3 regions of the Psychrosphaera haliotis genome follow, and region 1 is predicted to be linked to each of the others. Evidence: predicted binding sites of a transcription regulator. Region 1 holds the regulator's gene; each other region holds the start of a gene.

Evidence for each region. Region 1 encodes FNR, which switches genes on or off when oxygen is low (the NO sensors DNR and NnrR bind a similar motif). Its sites were predicted from a motif close to TTGATCTAGATCAA; they were not measured.
Region 2: a site for FNR is predicted at 1,888-1,901, ahead of ccoG (cytochrome c oxidase accessory protein CcoG). Genes of this name have one in related genera too.
Region 3: a site for FNR is predicted at 3,158-3,171, ahead of ABD009_RS06060 (universal stress protein). Genes of this name have one in related genera too.

Annotation. Positions count from the first base shown of each region.
Region 1 covers NZ_BAAAFQ010000001.1:178,912-185,147, forward strand. Annotated here, with positions in the region: gene ABD009_RS00780 (DUF2884 family protein) at 1-51, opposite strand, end outside; gene glnS (glutamine--tRNA ligase) at 345-2,012, shown strand; gene ttcA (tRNA 2-thiocytidine(32) synthetase TtcA) at 2,092-2,985, opposite strand; gene uspE (universal stress protein UspE) at 3,045-3,968, opposite strand; gene fnr (fumarate/nitrate reduction transcriptional regulator Fnr) at 4,065-4,790, opposite strand; gene ABD009_RS00805 (sulfite exporter TauE/SafE family protein) at 4,787-5,461, opposite strand; gene ccoS (cbb3-type cytochrome oxidase assembly protein CcoS) at 5,500-5,730, opposite strand; gene ABD009_RS00815 (heavy metal translocating P-type ATPase) at 5,727-6,236, opposite strand, start outside.
Region 2 covers NZ_BAAAFQ010000011.1:92,739-98,974, reverse strand. Annotated here, with positions in the region: gene ABD009_RS13490 (serine/threonine protein kinase) at 1-392, opposite strand, end outside; gene ccoG (cytochrome c oxidase accessory protein CcoG) at 392-1,810, opposite strand; gene ABD009_RS13480 (hypothetical protein) at 1,964-2,335, shown strand; gene ABD009_RS13475 (DUF3299 domain-containing protein) at 2,336-2,827, opposite strand; gene ABD009_RS13470 (GNAT family N-acetyltransferase) at 2,961-3,425, shown strand; TPP riboswitch at 3,467-3,575, shown strand; gene ABD009_RS13465 (TonB-dependent receptor) at 3,628-5,757, shown strand; gene ABD009_RS13460 (YkoF family thiamine/hydroxymethylpyrimidine-binding protein) at 5,769-6,035, shown strand; gene pnuC (nicotinamide riboside transporter PnuC) at 6,055-6,236, shown strand, end outside.
Region 3 covers NZ_BAAAFQ010000004.1:766,775-773,010, reverse strand. Annotated here, with positions in the region: gene ABD009_RS06075 (FMN-binding glutamate synthase family protein) at 1-84, shown strand, start outside; gene ABD009_RS06070 (hypothetical protein) at 503-1,183, shown strand; gene ABD009_RS06065 (iron-containing alcohol dehydrogenase) at 1,307-2,482, opposite strand; gene ABD009_RS06060 (universal stress protein) at 2,670-3,065, opposite strand; gene htpX (protease HtpX) at 3,216-4,112, shown strand; gene ABD009_RS06050 (hypothetical protein) at 4,208-4,630, shown strand; gene ABD009_RS06045 (2OG-Fe(II) oxygenase family protein) at 4,876-5,841, opposite strand; gene ABD009_RS06040 (CocE/NonD family hydrolase) at 6,172-6,236, shown strand, end outside.

The sequences.
Region 1 (6,236 bases):
TAACAATGCTGGCGCGGCAATTAAGCCAAAAACTAAAGATGATTTTTTCATTTTATTTCCAATTTAAATTTTAATTATTCTAAATACTGGGTTTAGTGTATCAAGCATTGTGCCATTTCCTTATACCTAGGCTGATTAGGGGATTCAAGCGTTTTGAGTATGTTTGTAAGTTTTGTTAATTGTAATTTGTTGGTGAAAAGGACTAGTTATTAGTAATTTTGCCCATATCTAAAGTATCTGATTTTATTTGTTTTAAAAGTGTTCAAACAACAGTTTATGCTTGGCGTAACCAATGAGCATAGTGGTATACTCAAACTAATTCATAGAATAATAAGGGTTTAAAAATGGCGGATACTGAGAATCGCCCATCGAATTTCATTCGCAACATTATAGATGCGGATTTGGCGGCTGGTAAGCATAAAACGACACATACTCGGTTTCCACCTGAGCCGAACGGTTTTCTTCATATAGGTCATGCTAAATCTATCGTATTAAACTTTGGTATTGCCCAGGACTATAATGGTCTTTGTAACTTACGATTTGATGATACGAACCCAGAAAAAGAAGACATTGATTACGTTAATGCCATCAAAGAAGACGTAAATTGGTTAGGCTTTAAGTGGGACGGTGACATTTGTTATTCGTCAAACTACTTTGATCAATTATTTGGATATGCAGAAGAGCTTATTAATAAAGGGCTTGCTTACGTAGAGTTTTCTAGTCAAGAAAAAATACGTGAAATGCGCGGTTCTTTAAAGTCGCCTGGCCAAAATAGTCCTTATAGAGAAACATCACCAGAAGAAAACTTAAAACTATTTCACGAAATGAGAGATGGTAAGTTTAAAGAAGGCGAATGTTGTTTACGTGCCAAAATTGATATGGCCTCTAGCTTCATCTGTATGCGCGATCCAGTTATTTATAGAATTCGATTTGTAAATCATCATCAAACCGGTGACAAGTGGTGCATTTACCCAATGTATGACTTCACGCACTGTATTTCCGATGCATTAGAAAACATTACGCATTCTCTTTGTACACTAGAATTCCAAGATAACAGGCGTTTATATGACTGGGTATTGGACAATATTTCAATAGAATCACGCCCTCATCAGTATGAGTTTTCAAGGCTAAACCTTGAGTATACTCTTATGAGTAAACGTAAATTAAATACGTTAGTGACAGATGGCCATGTAGAAGGTTGGAATGACCCTCGTATGCCTACAATAGCTGGCCTAAAGCGCAGAGGTTATACACCTGGTTCAGTAACGGAATTCTGTAAGCGAATTGGTGTTACAAAAGTAGATAATATGGTTGAAATGGGCATGTTAGAAGCTTGTATCAGAGAAGATTTAAACGAAGCTGCGCCAAGAGCGTTGGCAGTAGTTGATCCTATCAAGCTTGTGATTGAAAACTTGCCTGATGGACATGTAGAGTGGATTGATGCGCCAAATCACCCAAATAAAGAAGAAATGGGTACACGCAAGGTTCCATTCAGTAAAGAGATTTACATCGAACGTGAAGACTTCCGTGAAAGTGCCAATAAAAAGTATAAGCGCTTAGTAATAGATAAAGAAGTTAGATTACGCAATGCCTACTTTGTAAAGGCCGTTCGCTTTGATCAAGACGAAGAGGGTAACGTAACAACAGTTTACTGTGAATATGACCCTACAACTCTAGGTAAATTACCTGCGGATGGTCGTAAAGCTAAAGGTGTTATCCATTGGGTTTCAGCGTCAGAAGGCGTAGAAGCAGAAATTAGAGATTACGATCGTTTATTTACGGTACCCAATCCAGCTGCAGAAGAAGATTTTACAACGGTTCTAAACCCAGAGTCTTTAGTCATTAGAAAAGGTTATATAGAGCCTAGTCTATTGAATGCAGAAGCACAGCAAGGTTATCAGTTTGAGCGTCTGGGTTATTACTGTTTTGACGGAAAAACTAACGACGAAGGAAAGATGATATTCAATAAAACGGTTGGTTTAAGAGACTCTTGGGGCAACGGTGACAAATAGATTCACAAGTAATTCTATTTGATGAAAACAAAAAAGGAGGCTCTAGCCTCCTTTTTTAATGAGCGAAACTATTGACGCTTTAAACGTGGGTCACATCGATAATTAGAGACTCATCTATATTTGAAGAAGACACAGTGGCTTCACTAAACTCATATTCTTTGCGTTCTTCGCTACGATCAATAGGAAGGTTTTTAAAATCAAAAAGCTCACCATCGGCTAATTGACTTAAGCTCACGCTTTTCATTGAGTTAAAGATATTTTCTATTCTACCTGGCGTTTGGTTATCCCACTCTGTCAACATCGCTTTGATAGACTGACGTTGCAGGTTCTCCTGAGAGCCACAAAGGTTACAAGGAATGATAGGGTAAGCTTTATGCTCAGCGTATTTTATTAGGTCTTTTTCACGACAAAATGCTAATGGGCGAATAACGACATTTCTTTTATCATCAGACCTTAACTTTGGTGGCATAGATTTTAACTTTGCCCCGTGAAACATGTTTAAGAACATTGTTTCTACCATGTCATCCATATGATGGCCGAGAGCAATTTTAGTCGCTCCAATAGACTCTGCAAAAGAATATAAAGTTCCTCTTCTTAGTCTTGAACATAATCCGCAGGTTGTTTTACCTTCAGGTACTTTTTCTTTTACAATTGAGTAGGTATCTTTATCTACAATATAGTAAGGGATATCTAAAGACTCAAAATAGGCAGGCAATATATGCTCAGGAAACCCTGGCTGCTTCTGGTCTAAGTTTACTGCAATTATTTTAAAGTCGATAGGCGCAGACTTTTGCAGTGCAATCAGAATGTCCAACATAGCGAAGGAGTCTTTTCCGCCGCTAATGGCCGCCATCACAACATCAGACTCTTCAATCATATTGTATTCAGCTATTGCTTTACCCACACGATTACGTAATCTTTTCTCAAGTTTATTTTGCTCGTGGATAGCTTTTCTAGGGTCTGTATTGTTCATGTTAAACTGCGTCTAATATAAAAGGGCGCCTATTTTACCTATGCCTGCCGATTTAACAACTATTTGATCGGACAATCAAAGTCCGATGGCTTAATGGCTAAAAGGTCACAGTTAATGTTATCCATCACATGTTCTGCGGTATTTCCAATAAGCGCAGCGGTGATACCTTGACGGCCAACAGTTCCCATAACCACTAACTCAGCGTCTAAATCTTTTGCTACTCTAGGTATAACATCTTCCGGCATACCTTCTATCACATGGCATCGAGTGCTAGGTACCTGATGTTTGTTCGCTAAGCTCTCCATGGACTTCACATGGAAGCTTTTCATAGTTGAGTTATATTCATTAGGATCAAACTCAGGAATTTCCACTGCTATGTTAACAGGCGTTGGAGGGTAGGCATTCATAAGGTGTGTATCAGATTCTAATAAGTCAGCCATGCTGATTGCATTGCTAATAATTAAATTATTTAAGTCTTGATGTTGTTCGTCTTCCACTCCAGCACTAACGGCTGCTAATACTTTGCCATGCGCTGGCCATGCGTGTTCTTTAACCAGTAACACTGAAACAGGGCACTTTCTAAGTAGGTGCCAATCGGTAGGAGTAAACAGTACGGACTTTAACGTGTCGTGGCTATGCGTTCCTTTGATAACTAAGTCATAGTTACCGTCAATGACTTCTTTGATTATGCTTTCGTAGGGGCGATTGTGCCAAACAACTTTACTTAATACTTTGATATCAGTGTCGTTCTCTTTTACTAAACCTTCTAACCACGCAGTTCTATCTGCAATTACAGCGTCTCGCATGTTATGACGTTCATCTGAAGACAACATTGTCGTCATTTCGTAAGAAAAATCATAAATGGAAAGAAATAGAGTGATGCTAATCGGTTGCTTTTCGGCAAGTTCTAAGGCTCTTGAAAACGCCTTTTGGTCATCTTCTGTGGGGTCTATTACAACTAAAACATTTTTAAAATTATTCATAATCTATCCTTAATTTTCCCTAACAGTTTAAGTTTAGTAAAAATAATAGAATTTGGTTATGAAAACATTGAAGTAAATCAATAAATGAACGTTCTTTTAATTAACTAAGTTCTCAACTTTAGGGAGATCTAACACGCTAATAAACTTACCATCAATAGCAATAATGCCGAGCTTTTGTAATTTACTAAATATTCGACTCACCGTCTCAACCGTTAGTCCTAAGTAATTGCCTATTTCAGCACGTGTCATTGGCAACCTGAATGTAGTTGACGACAAATTACGTTCGCTAAATCGATTTGATAAGGTGGAAATAAAACTGCATATACGTTGCTCGGCGGTTTTTTTATTGAGTAACATAAACATGGATTGGTCGCTTTTTATTTCGTTACTCATTAAACGTGTTATTTGCTGCCTAAGGTTGGGCATATGCCCTGAAAGATCTTCAATAGTTGTATAAGGTATTTCACAGACCATTGAGGTTTCCATCGCTTGTGAATAGGTAATATGGCTATTTGTGGAAAGGGCATCAAAGCCAATAATATCTCCAGGCAGGTGGAAGGCTGTGATTTGTTCAGTACCATCATCGTCCACTAAATAGGATTTAAAGCTACCAGAACGAACAGCGAATAAGGTTTTTAGTGGTTGACCCGCATCAAACAGAGTTTGATTTTTTTGATATGGCTTTTTTCGTTCAATTAAATCATCAAGCTTTTCCAGCTCACTGTCTTCGAGTGTAAAAGGAATGCACAGCTGGCTTAAATTACAGTTGGTACAGCTAATTGAAAAAGAGCCACAATTATGTTTTTGCTTAGTACCTGTCATTGCTGTAATCCTGTAAACTTTTGGTATGTGAGGTATAACTGATATAACGCCATTATAACGATCACAGCGCCAAAAAATAGCCGATTTTTTTTGTTTTTCATTTGTTGGTTTAATTGGCTATTAAAGACAGTCATTCCGACTACAGCTGGTAAAGTGCCCAAGCCAAAACAAAACATTACAAGGCCGCCGTGAACAGGGCTTTCTGCAACTAACGCCAAAGTTAATGCGGTATAGATTAAACCACAAGGCAAAAAGCCCCATAACAAACCATAGCCAACACACTTTGCTAAGCTATCGATTGGAAGAATTTTTTTCTTTAAAGGTTCTAGGTATTTGTTCAGTCGTTTACCAATAACTTCAACATAAAGAACAAAATTTGAGATCTTAGCGATGTGAAGACCTATACCAATCATAAATATACTTGAAACAACCGATAGCAATAGAACGCTGCCATTAGTAATTGAGAGGAAAGATTGAGTAAATAGGTTTGCGATAAAACCAATAAAGCCGTATCCCAAAATTCTAGAGACACTAATGACACTGGCATAGGTAATAAAACTTTTGTTATGAGGAACAGAAAAACCAAGCGCCATAGAAAGAGAGCCACACATCGCAACACAATGTGCAACGCCCATTAGCCCCATGATGAATGCCGTTATTAATAAGGTCACTGAGTTATTTGGCCAGGGGTATGTTTACGGCTAAACATTTAAAGTTCATTTTTTGAACTTGACGCAGACTCTAACGGCGCAGTTTTTGTAGCTGCTGTTGTTTCGTCACCTGAATCAGTTTTAGCTGGCTTTACGTCATCCATTAAAATTGATAAACCCTGCTTCTCTAGGTCTTCAAATTGCTCTGACTTTGTTGCCCAAAAAAAAGCGATAACGCCAATGACCATAAACAAAATAGCGACTGGGATTAGATAGTAGATGATATTCATTTTAATAACCTCAACGAGTTGCTCACGACAATAATGGAACTAGCGGACATGCCTATTACTGCGATATAGGGAGGAACGAAACCCATCATAGCAATGGGTAATATACTCAAATTATAAACTAACGCCCAATATAAATTCTGTTTAATGATACGACGGGTTTTAGCAGCGTTTTCAAGTAGAGTAGCAACAGCGTTTAAGGAGTTGTTCGCCACAATCACATCGGCTACTTGTTTTGTAATATCAGCACCATCACCCATTGCTAAACTTACATCGGAACTTGCAAGTACAGGGGCGTCATTAATCCCATCTCCAACCATAAGAGTAGATTGGCCTTGCTTTTGTAGTTCTTGTATATAGTTTGCTTTAAACTTTGGTGAACAACCAGTTCTCACTTCTTTTAGAGGTAAACGGTGTACCAATTTAGCGGCATGAATACTTGAGTCACCCGTTAGCATGATTAAGTTTTTACCTAATTCGTTTAGGGCGTTTAAGGTTTTTTGAGCGTC
Region 2 (6,236 bases), on a different contig from region 1:
TGGATTCTTCCTAACAGTTGACCTAAGCGCTCTAAATGATCTAAATCATCCAGTTCAAACATTCGGCCACCTACGCTTGGAAATAAGCTAAAGCGGTGACCGCCATACTCAAGCAAGGTTTTGCCGTCAAACTCAATAGGCGCAACCGCTTCAATATCGTGTTCGGCCAATTCCAAACTAAACTTGTGCTCTTCAATTATTTGTTCGTTGCTCCAGCGCTCAGGGCGATAAAACTTCACCACGTAGCGCTTCTTTTCTTCCGCTACAAACTGATAAACCCGGTTTTCATAGCTATTTAATGCAAGAAGACCAGACTCCGGATAAATACCCGTTGACTCAATTGCATCAAGAATTAAATCTGGTCCTAGCTCTGAAAAATCAAATTGTGACATTAACGTCCCTTAAAAAATCGAGTCTCTTCCGAAACTTCTAACTCACCATTGGAGCTACGTATAATAATAGTTATGCCAGTTACCGGGCGCTTTAACTCAACCGGGTCAACTGCAATACTTATTGGTTGGTTGTACACTTCGCCCGCCGCAACCGCAAATTCACGCTCGCCATAAAACTCATAGTCGGATAAACCGTCAACAGAAATTGAATAAGTCGCATTTGTCTGGCTCTTGTTCAATACTTGCAGAGTAAATGTGTTTTCAACTAAACCATCGTTATTAACTCTATAAAGCGCATTTCTATCACGTTCAATGTTTAGTTCCAATGGGATACGTGACACTACCTGCCATACAAATGCAGCAGACATTATTACGGTAACTAATCCATAGCCAATTAATTTAGTACGAAGCTTTTTGGTTGGTTTGCCTTCCAAGCTGTGCTCAGTAGTATAAGAAATAAGACCTTTTGGATAGTTCATTTTGTCCATGGTCTCATCACAAGCATCAATACAGGCACCACAGTTTATGCACTCGTACTGTAAGCCATTTCGGATATCAATGCCGGTTGGGCAAACTTGTACACACAAGTTACAGTCAACACAGTCGCCCATACCAATCTCTTTAGGATCTGCCTTTTTAGGGCGAGGACCACGTTTCTCACCACGTGCAGCGTCATAGGTAACTGTGTAGGTATCTTTATCAAACATTGATGATTGAAAACGAGCGTAAGGGCAGATATGCAAACACATGATTTCACGCATCCAGCCAGCGTTTGCATAAGTACAACCTGCAAAAAAGAGGGTCCAACCTACGACCATGGCAGAAGAGTCAAAGGTGAAAAAGTCGATGAATAACTGATCAACCGGCACAAAATAACCAATGAAGGTAAGTGAGGTTAATAATGAAATAACCCACCAAGCAGTATGTTTTAAGCCTTTTTTCCAAACCTTTGAAAAGCTAAGCGGCATGGAATCAAACTTTTTACGTTTGTTAGCTGAGCCTTCAATTTTTTCTTCAAACCAAATAAACATGAAGGTCCAAACGGTTTGCGGACACATATATCCGCACCAGACTCGACCATAGAAGGTAGTGACAACAAACAGGAGGAAAGCAGAAATAATTAACAATGACGAGAAAATAGTTAAATCTTGAGGCCAAAGCGTTAGCCCAAAAATATTGAATTGTTGATTCACAATATCCAATAAAATTGCTTGTTGACCATTCCAGTTTAGCCAAGGCAATAAGGCAAATAAGCCTAAAAAGAATATACCCATTTTACGACGTATAGCCTGATGCAAACCTTTAACTGCTCGCACATAAATGCGACTTCGTAGGTTATAGGTTGCATTTTCATCTACTTTAGGCTTGTATACCTTTACGTCAGCTGGGATGTTCTTTACGTCAATGCGATCGTTCATTGTTTTACCTGCTACTGTATGTCAAAACAAATTATAAGTCAGAAACTGAAATAATAATGAAACTAAATTATAAAACGTTGATCTAATTCTATAGATCATCATTTTGTTAAAATTTGATGCCAATTATTGGCTGTTGTTCAAATTGGAGTACCCATGAAGTTCTTAATTTTTATTATATTAGTGATTACTGTATTAACGGTTGATCACCCTGAAGTAAATAAAGTTAGAAGCTACCTCGTAAATCTTATTGGCCAAACTGCTGAAGGCGAATACTCAAGAGGTAAAGTTTCACAACGTATTTATAATGAAATCAGTATGCAATTTGATTCATTTAAGCCTCGCGAAGAGGAATACGTTAAAGAAATTACCAAAAGCTCCAGAGACTTAATGACCTTTTATGGTACTTACTGTCAAAACGGTGAATTTAACCCAAAAATGTCGGCTTACAATGTTCGAGTTGTCTGTGCAAAAGTAACTGAGCAGTTTACCGACTTGGAAAACGAAATTATTCGAAAACGAGACTAATTAAAAGTCATCGTAAGGGGCAATGGATATGCCTTTCATCGTATAGCCCACTTGAGCTAGCTCTCCACTCCACGTTTCCGTCGCTATTTTACCCGTCACCCAAATTGGGTCGTACATTGACGAGGCTGGCGCACCTTCTTTAAACGTGACATGAATAATTTGATTCGACGGCGGTGGTGGAACGTGTACGCAAGCACCAAAATACGGAACCAATAAAAACTCCGTTACCAATTCATTTTCACCTTCAAGCGGTACAACAAATCCAGGAATTTTAACGGTTTTACCATCTAGTTCTTTTACAACGGGGGCATTGATAGATTGAGGACCGGCCATAGCATGACCAATTTCTTCAATGGTAGGAATTGCTTTCACATAATCTTTAGGTTCTAAATCAGACCACTCTAATTCCTTCACGTCATCATTAGCGAAGGCAGGCATTAAAAAAAGTGAAAATGCGAGAAGAAAACCAGAGCGAATTAAATGTGATGTCATAGTGCGTTAACCTAATTGATTAAATATGAGGCCGCAGAATACCTTACAGGTGGCTAAAAAACCAAGTCTATCTGTTATTTTTGCGATAAACGTGGTTACATTATCGACTAGTGAATAAAAAGAACTTAAATGTATGACCGATCGTAATATCCAATGGCAGATAAAAGCGTTTGCCGAACTCACAGTGACCGAGCTGTATGACATTTTGCAGGCACGTTCAGACGTATTTGTAGTAGAGCAGACCTGTATCTATTCAGATATGGATGGCGTTGATAAACTACCTGATTGTTATCAACTTTTTGCTTATGACGGTGACCAATTGGTTGGAACTTGTAGGCTTATTGCAAAAGGGATTGCGTATGATGAGTACTGTGCCATTGGCCGAGTATTAATTACCGATTCATACCGAGGAAAGAAGTTAGCAGCGCCAATGATGGAAGCAGCAATAGCGGAGGTTCAGCGTTTGTGGCCAACGACAAAATGCAAAATTTCGGCACAACAACATTTAGAAAATTTTTATGAATCTGTGGGTTTTGAAACCGTGACAGAAATGTATTTAGAAGATGATATTCCACACATTGGAATGATTTTAAATTAAACAGGGCTAGCATTTTTTATTTAAATCAATAGAATGGCGCCCGAAACACCAAGGGGTGTATGCGTGTAAAAGCGACATACTGAGACGTTAATCGGACCCTTAGAACCTGATCCGGCTTGTACCGGCGTAGGGATGGTAAATCCAGGACTACTCGCGCTTACGACCGGGTCTTTTGTTAATTTTATCTACAAGAGATCCAAATATGACACTTAATAAAACTGCAATTGCAGTATTAACCGCACTTCCGTTTTTCAGTTTGGCCGCAGAGCCAACAAGCAAAAACAACGCTATTGAAACCATTGAAGTAAAGGGTGAACTTTTACCCACTCCAGAAAGCAAAGCCGCAAATTCGTTGCAAGTTTTAACGCAAGAAAGCTTAGAGCAATCAGGCGCTAGCCATTTACAAGACGCATTACAGCAACTTGGTAATGTGAACTTTGCCGCAGGTGCTTCTCGTGCTCGTTTTATCCAAATTAGAGGCATTGGCGAACGTAGCCAGTTTGTTGATCCAATAAACCCATCTGTTGGTATGGCGATAGACGGTATTGATTACTCGGGTATTGGTACCGCCGCTGGCTTGTTTGATATTGGCCAAGTAGAAGTTTACAAAGGGCCACAAGGTAGTAGCGTTGGAGCAAACGCAATGGCCGGCTTCATTAATATGTATAGCACGCAACCTCAAGAAAACGCCGCTAACCGCTTTCGTGTAGAAGCCGGTAATTACGGCTTGTTTAATGTAGGTATTGCCGCAGGCACGGAATTCAATTCTGATGTACAAGGGCGTTTTTCGTTAAACCAGCTAACAAGTGACGGCTTTGTTGAAAACAAAACACTGAACAAAGACGATACAAATGACATTAATGAATTGTCGTTTAGAGGCTTGTTAGATGTAGAGTTTAACAACGAAGTGACTTCACAGTTTGTTTTGCATTACTTTGACATTGATAACGGTTATGACGCATTTTCACTAGACCAAGACCGTACAACATTGTCGGACGAGCCTGGCGAAGATAAACAAGAGACTTTAGCATTAGGTGTTAATACAACGTATACCGGATTTGAAAACACCGACCTTACCGTGATGTTAAGTCATAGCGATTCAGACTTAGCCTACGGTTATGACGAAGATTGGACATTTGTTGGCATTCACGAAGATGGTTATTCGTCCATCGACAACTATGTGCGTGACCGTGTAGCAAATCAAGCAGATATCAGGTTTGTAAGCAAAGATAAAAGCTGGGTTGCCGGTGTTTATTTTCAATCTAAAGACGTTGATTTAACACGTGAATACACTTGGTTATCAAATAACTTTGTTAGTAACTATGAGCAAACAAACGCCGCTATTTATGGTGAAAAACGTTATGCGCTAACAAACGACATTAATATTTCTGCAGGTTTACGAATCGAAAACCACGATGGCGACTATTCAGACTCTAACTTAGTCAACGAAAGTACCTCGGACACTATGATTGGCGGCCATTTAACGGCGACCAAACAGTATGACGAAAACACTATGGTTTATACACGTTTAAGTCGTGGATTTAAGTCTGGTGGTGCTAACGGCGAAGCTTTAAGTAAATTAAACGAACCAGGCCTAGAGCGTTACTACAATTTACTTCGAGAGAATGGTAGCTTTGATCCAGAAGTATTAAACAACGTTGAATTAGGTATGCGTTACAACAATACAGACCGTGGTGTAAAAGCCAGTGCCGTAGTGTTTTACTCTAGCCGACACGACATGCAAATCAAGCAGTGGTTTACCAATGAAGCGGAAGTTCGTGAATTAGGTGAGCAACCAGAGTTTGTAGGTTATGTTTCTAATACGCCAAATGGTGCTAACTATGGTGTTGAAACAAATATTCAATATCAACTAAATCAAAACGTGTCGGTATTTGCAGGCGTTTCGTTGTTAAGTACTGAAATTGATGACATGTACCGCTTAGAGACTGATCCTGAAACATGGGAAGACGTGCGCGTAAATATCAACGGACGTGAACAGGCACACGCACCAAGCTATCAATATCAGCTTGGCTTCAATTGGCAGGTTGCGGATAGAATTACGTGGAATACGTCAGTTAATGGTCGTGATGAGTACTATTACTCTTTTAGTCACGATGAAAAGTCACAAGCCATTAACCTAGTAAACATGTCAGTAACTTATCAAGGTGACAATTTTGACGTAACACTATGGGGTCGTAACCTTGGTGATAAAGACTATGGAGTTCGCGGATTTTACTTTGGTAACGATCCACGAGATGGTTGGGTTGCAAAGTCATATGAGCAGCTAGGTGAGCCAAGTGTATTTGGCCTTAAGTTAGACGTGTTATTTTAGGAGAGACTATTATGAAACTAAGTGTAGAAATAAGTAAGTATCCACTAACTGAAGGCGATTACGTTGCGGCGATTCAAGATTTTATTGACCGTATTAATGCGTACGAAGACATCAGTGTGATCACAAATTACATGAGCACCCAACTATTTGGTGATTTTGATACAGTGACAAATGCTTTAAACAAAGAGCTTAAAACAAGCTTTGAGAAACACGGCACGAGTATCTTTGTATGCAAATTTATTCCTGGAGATTTACAGGCCAAATACGGCAATAAATAATCAAACTAGGTAGACCGTTATGATGGAACAACTGTTAACAGGTTTTAATGCAATGTCCGTGTGGGAATACATTGGCGTTGCAACAGGATTGATGTATTTGTTGCTAGCGATCAAGCAAAGTAGCTGGTGTTGGCCAGCTGCTTTTGTAAGCACGCTAATTTATATGAATCTATTTTGGCAGGGTGCTTTGTTGCTTGAAAG
Region 3 (6,236 bases), on a different contig from region 1:
GCTAAAGATTGTTTGGTTGAAGAAGGGTCTTGTCCTGTAGAGCTGCAAACGGATTGGCACCGAGCAAATGCTAATGCGTGGTAAACGAAGAATTTAAATTGGAAACAAAAAGGCGCACTAGGCGCCTTAAAATTTATACTAACGGAACAACTTGCTAAGTTATTTAGCTTTAAATCGATTAACGCTGGTTTGTGTTTGATCAGTATTATGTAACTTGTGATATTGACCTAGAGGTGCTGAACTTAAAGCCATGTAATTAACTCTTTTGGCAATAGGAACATAATCAGTAGTTGTAAAAAGTACCAACAATGAGGCTGTCTTCGTAAAACCAAAGTTTTTCACCTGTTTGAATTTTATACTTTTTTTGTAATAAAAATTTACAATTTTTAATTTAGTAGGTAATCTAGCTTTTAAATCTGTAGCTTTAACTTATTTGACTAAAGTTCTGGATTAAACGTTAAACAAATTTATGGATAAAGTTGCAAATTTAAAGGTAGCTATAATGAAAATAATATCGTCTCTACTTGCTCTTGTTTTACTGTTGTCTCCGGCGTTTGCAAAAGCAGGTCTAATAGACAATGACGACTTCACAACTGATGATATATCGGGTTTAGACTGGTTGGACTTGAGCTTCACAAAAAGATTAAGTTACAACGATGTTGAAGCTTCATTGTTAAATGGTTCTTTAACAGGTTGGCGCTTTGCAACTAGCCTTGAGTTTGACGTATTGGTAGAAAACCATTTGGGTTTTGAGCCAGATAATTATTTTTCAGGACGTCAGTATGATGGCTTTGCTTCTCTTATAGGCTTTTTAGGTTCAACGTATTCTAAAATTGAAACAGTGAACGGTGCGACGGAAACGTCTTATTACGCAGTAGCTTTTGTAGACAGTACTGGTTTTGATCTTGGTCAACCTCGACAGTTTGGATATGGTCACTTAGGTGGTTACTTTAGACCGTCTTCTAACATCGCTTTTAAGCGTGATAAAGACTCTGGCGTTGGTTCTCATGCGTCACTATTAGTTAGAGACAATCCTGATTATCAAAACGTATTGGTGACAAACCCACCGGTAAACGCACCATCAGGTTCTGCAGCTAGTGTTTCTGAACCTTCAAACTTAATGCTTCTGTCAGTTGCCTTATTTGGGTTGTTAAGAGTAAAGCGAAGAAGTAAAACTGCTTAATATCCAAATCAAAAATAGATAACAAAAAAGGCGCACTAGGCGCCTTTTTTGATGGAAAATTGCTAATAGCAATTCTGACTAACTGTATAGAAGAGAGCTACACAGTTTTCTTAAATATTCAGCTTAAACACTAAGCTCTAGTATTTTTCTAGCTTTGGCTGGGTCAATGTCACCGTGTTCGCCAATAGCCGTCATGCCGTTTTTCTCTAAGTTAGCAATTAGCTTGTCTATTGCTACCTCTGTAGAGTCTCCATTTAAGTCATAGTCAGACATTTTGGTTTCAACACCCATATCTTCAAAGAAGTTAACAACCGCTTGAATTGTGTCATCAATAATATGTTCGCTGCCAACACCACCGGCGCCAGCTAAACCAAATACTCGTTGACCAAGTTGTGCAATTTTCTCTTTTTTAGATTCTGCTTGAACCTTCATTAGTGAAGGTAAAACAATCGCCAGTGTTTGAGCATGATCAAGGCCATAAATAGCCGTTAGCTCATGACCAATCATGTGAGTTGCCCAATCTTGAGGAACACCTTTACCAATTAGACCATTTAGTGCCATTGTTGCCGACCACATTACATTTGCTCGAACGTCATAGTCTTCAGGGTTTTCAAGGGCTTTAGGACCTTCAACAATAAGAGTTTGTAAAATGCCTTCAGCAAAACGGTCTTGCAGCGGTGCATTTACTGGGTACGTTAAATACTGCTCAATAACATGAACAAAGGCATCAACTGCACCATTGCTGATTTGTCTAGGTGGTAATGAGAACGTGAACTCAGGGTCTAATAGAGCAAACTGTGGTTGAACGGTTTCTGATGCGAACGCTAATTTTTGCGAAGTCTCTTTTTTAGTAACAACAGAGTTACCGTTGCTTTCAGAGCCTGTTGCCGGAAGAGTAAGCACTGCACCTATTGGTAGAGGGTTTTCGAATTTTGCACCTTTCGCTAAAATATCCCAAGGTTCACCATCAAAGTTATGCGCTGCCGCTACAAATTTTGCGCCATCGATAACACTTCCGCCGCCTACGGCTAAAATAAAGTTAACCTCGTTAGTGCGAGCAACATCTACTGCCTTAATTAAGGTTTCATAAGATGGGTTTGGCTCAACACCACTAAATTCAAAAACTTCTGCATCTTTAAGAGCGTTAACTACTTGGTCATAAATGCCGTTCTTTTTAATAGAACCGCCGCCATATAAAAATAGTACTTTTGCGTTAGCGGGTAATCTAGCGGGTACTTCAGATATTTGACCTTTGCCGAATAAAATTTCAGTTTGGTTCTTAAATGTAAAATTAAGCATCATGTTTCCTTTTTAATTGAAGGAGAAAGAAATTGGTTACCGGTAGATGGGGATGAAGTTTTTAATTTAAACCTTTTTATACGTAAAGGTACAAAAAAATAAATACAGCTCATTATTATAAACAAAGAGAGGTTCAAAAATTAACTGCGCCACAATTGACGTGGCGCCTCAATCTAGCTTAGCTACACTAAATCTTAACTAAAAAGACGTCGCATTTTGCATAGTTAACAACACCGTTTGCTGTTGAGCCTATTAGGGCTTGAATTCCTTTTTTAGAGTGAGTGCCAATGACAATTAGGTCTGCTTCTTTTTTATCTGCAACTAAACAAATTTGCTCGTAAGGTTTACCTACGTTAATAGACACTTTTTTCTGAGATATACCAAATGATTCCGTAATCTTGTCGATCAATGGTGCAGCTTCCTCTTCGAGAGTTTTTTGATAATCTTTAGGAAGTATTGAGTATGGAATAACATGAGCAACATAGAGTTTTGCGTTGTATGCTTTAGCTAACCCACACGCTTTCTCTAACACTAATTTACCTTCGTCACTCGCTTCAATGGCACATACAATCTTTTGATACATAAGACTCTCTGAATAGTTATTAATCTGATTAAACGATAGTGAAAAGACAGAGTGATGTAAAGATTGTATTGAATATTATGTGTACAAGTAATATGTTCCAGATCAAACAAATCGTCATTACTTTAAAATTACATATTGTAGGAATTAATCATGTTTCGTATCGGACTGTTCATCATATCAAACATTGCTATTTTAGCGTTGCTAGGTATCACGTTTAGGCTACTTGGTTTAGAAGGGCTTTTAGCTGAAAATGGCGTTGACTTAAATTTGCAGGCGCTATTAGTTTACGCTGCCGTATTGGGCTTTTCTGGCTCAATTATCTCTTTGTTAATTTCAAAGCCGATGGCAAAACGCTCTATGCGAGTAGAGTTGATTAAAAGCCCACAGTCGCAACAAGAGCGATGGTTAATTAGCACCGTTGAGCGCCAAGCAAAACAAATGAATATTGGCATGCCAGAAGTGGGTATTTTTCCTAGCAGAAGCCCAAATGCGTTTGCCACAGGTTGGAATCGCAATAATGCGTTAGTCGCAGTTAGCCAAGGCTTGCTAGAGCATATGACACAAGATGAGGTTGAAGCGGTGCTTGCCCATGAAGTTAGCCATGTAGCTAATGGCGATATGGTGACAATGACACTATTGCAAGGCGTAATGAATACTTTTGTGGTGTTTTTGTCACGAGTGATAGGTCATTTTGTTGACCGCGTTGTGTTTAAAGTTGAACGCGGACATGGCCCAGCATTTTGGATTGTATCGATTGTAGCTGAGCTTATTTTAGGTGTGTTGGCGATGATCATTACGATGTGGTTTTCTCGATACCGAGAGTTCAGGGCCGACGCTGGCGCAGCCTCCATTGTGGGTAAACATAAAATGATTGCGGCGCTAGAAAAGCTACAAATGGGAAACAAAGTTGCAGAAGCAAAAGTACCTGATGAAATTGCCGCATTTGCGATTAATGCTGGTCGAATACACGCTCTTTTTTCGAGTCATCCACCACTTGAAAAGCGCATTCAAGCACTAAAAGAACATGGCGCTAGAAGGGTAGATTAGTCATAACGTGTCATAACGTTACGCGGTTTTAATTGTTTGTATTTGTGCTTATAATTGGTAAAAACCAACTTATAAATTAAAGGGATTTAGTCGAAATGAATTTTTTTGTTAAAAAACTTAGCCACGTAGCAATAGTGAGCATATTTGTTTTCTTTAATGCGGTTGCTAATGCCGGTGCAATAACTGACTTAGCTGAAGATCACAAATGCATAGAAACAGTGAAAATGCTTGATGACTTCATGGGCGATGGATACGGCGCTCGTCTCGTATATGCTGTAGAAGACAGAGCTAAACAACCACTGACTTTTTATGCAGAACAAAACTTTAATGATGGTGACGTGCAATACAACATTGTTGTGACACCGACTATGGACGGCATGTGTTCGTTTGAATATACCCGTACGTGGTTTGATGACATGCCTTGCATGGCTTCAATGGCAAAAGGTTCTTTAAAAGGGTTAACGTATGTTGATTCAGTAAATAAAAATATTTCGTATTTAAGAACGATGCAGGCTTAGATTACTTTGCTACTAACATGCCAAACTCAAGCTGTATGATAGTAAAAAAAGAAGTTGGTTTTGGCCAAAACGAACAAGCTAAATAGTTTAAACTTATTATAAGTAAGACACTTTTTGAGTGTTCAGTTTTAGTGTTAGTTTGAGTTTTAGTTTTAGTGTTCAGTTTTAGTTCTACTGTAAATTATAGAATAAGTAAGCAGCGATAAACTCGCTGCTTTTTTGTTTTTTAAAACTGCTATCCAGTTTTAAAATGGAGCGTGACCATCATAGTTGCCTTCAGGCAGGCTCCATCTTTGTTTAGCTGCTTGTATGGCAGCTTCTTTAGCAGCTGGCCCAGAGCCTGGTTCCGAGCTTGTTTCAAAAGCAGAATGTAGCTGAGAATGCTGCGGTATTCTTCCGCGATCACCATACAACCAAAGCACCATATTAGAACGCTCACCACTTGTTATAGGTTGGGCTGCGTGAGCAATATTGCCTTTGTGTAACATCGCCATACCAGGCTCAAAGGTTAGTCGGTTTACGTTGCCTGTCATTGGATCGTAAAAGTCCACTTCTGAACCCGTAAATTCTTCACCAGGCTTATTCATATTAATATTCAAGGTCGCCGCTGAAGCATCGGTATGAAGACGCAATGACGTATCTACGCCGGCTTGATATTGAATTGAAAAACCAAAAGTTTGAGTATCAAATCCAGTTACCTCCGGAAATAATAAACGAGCAATAGGGCGCATGTACTGATTCATAATTTCGCGGTAAAACCTTTGGAACCCAGGCGCAGCAAGATAACCTTCCGAGCGCGGATCTAACATGGCACCGTGACGGTTTAAAACAATACCGTAAGGCGGTCGTAATGGGATTTGTGCGTCAGCCACTTTTTCTAAGTATTCACGCAATGCAACCAGCCCTTCTGGATCAAAAAACTGACATTGGAAAACACCTGGCGATACTTCTTCCCAAAGATCGTAAACAGCAGACTCTTTAGAAGGGTCTTGCCAAGCTGCAGCTACTGCTTCTCTCAGTTTGGGCGCAATGATGGCTTCGCCTAATTTTGATAATTGTTCCTGATTAGTTTGTTCCCACTCGGCCCATGCGCCTTCAAAAAGGGCACGGTTGTTGTCCCAAAAATACTGAACCGACGGAGCTCGAACTAACATTTCTTCACGGCTTGGTCTGGCAAGCTCTTGTGCACGCTGTAATTGAGATTTAGACATAACGAGCTTAACTCCTGTGTAATTGATCATTCAAATAATGTGACGACAATTTATTACACCTCGTTATATTTATAAATGAGTGTTATAGCAAAACAGAATCAACTTTATATTGATAATGGTGCATGGTTTTAATATTCACTTTTAGCAGCTGTAAACAACCATTTTTTTACAACCACAGATTTGGACGCTTAATTTTCAGCCGCATAATTTTGGCAATGGTCTCATATACATTGAGTTGTTTGTTTAAAAATAATACAAATGCCGTACATCTATAAAAACAATTTATAAATACAGTCTGTGAATGCAGTCTAAGAATAATAAGGAATTAACATGCGAGACTTAGCAACTCGATTAGTTGCCTGCAGTTTACTATTTGCTGGTGTGATAGCGAATAA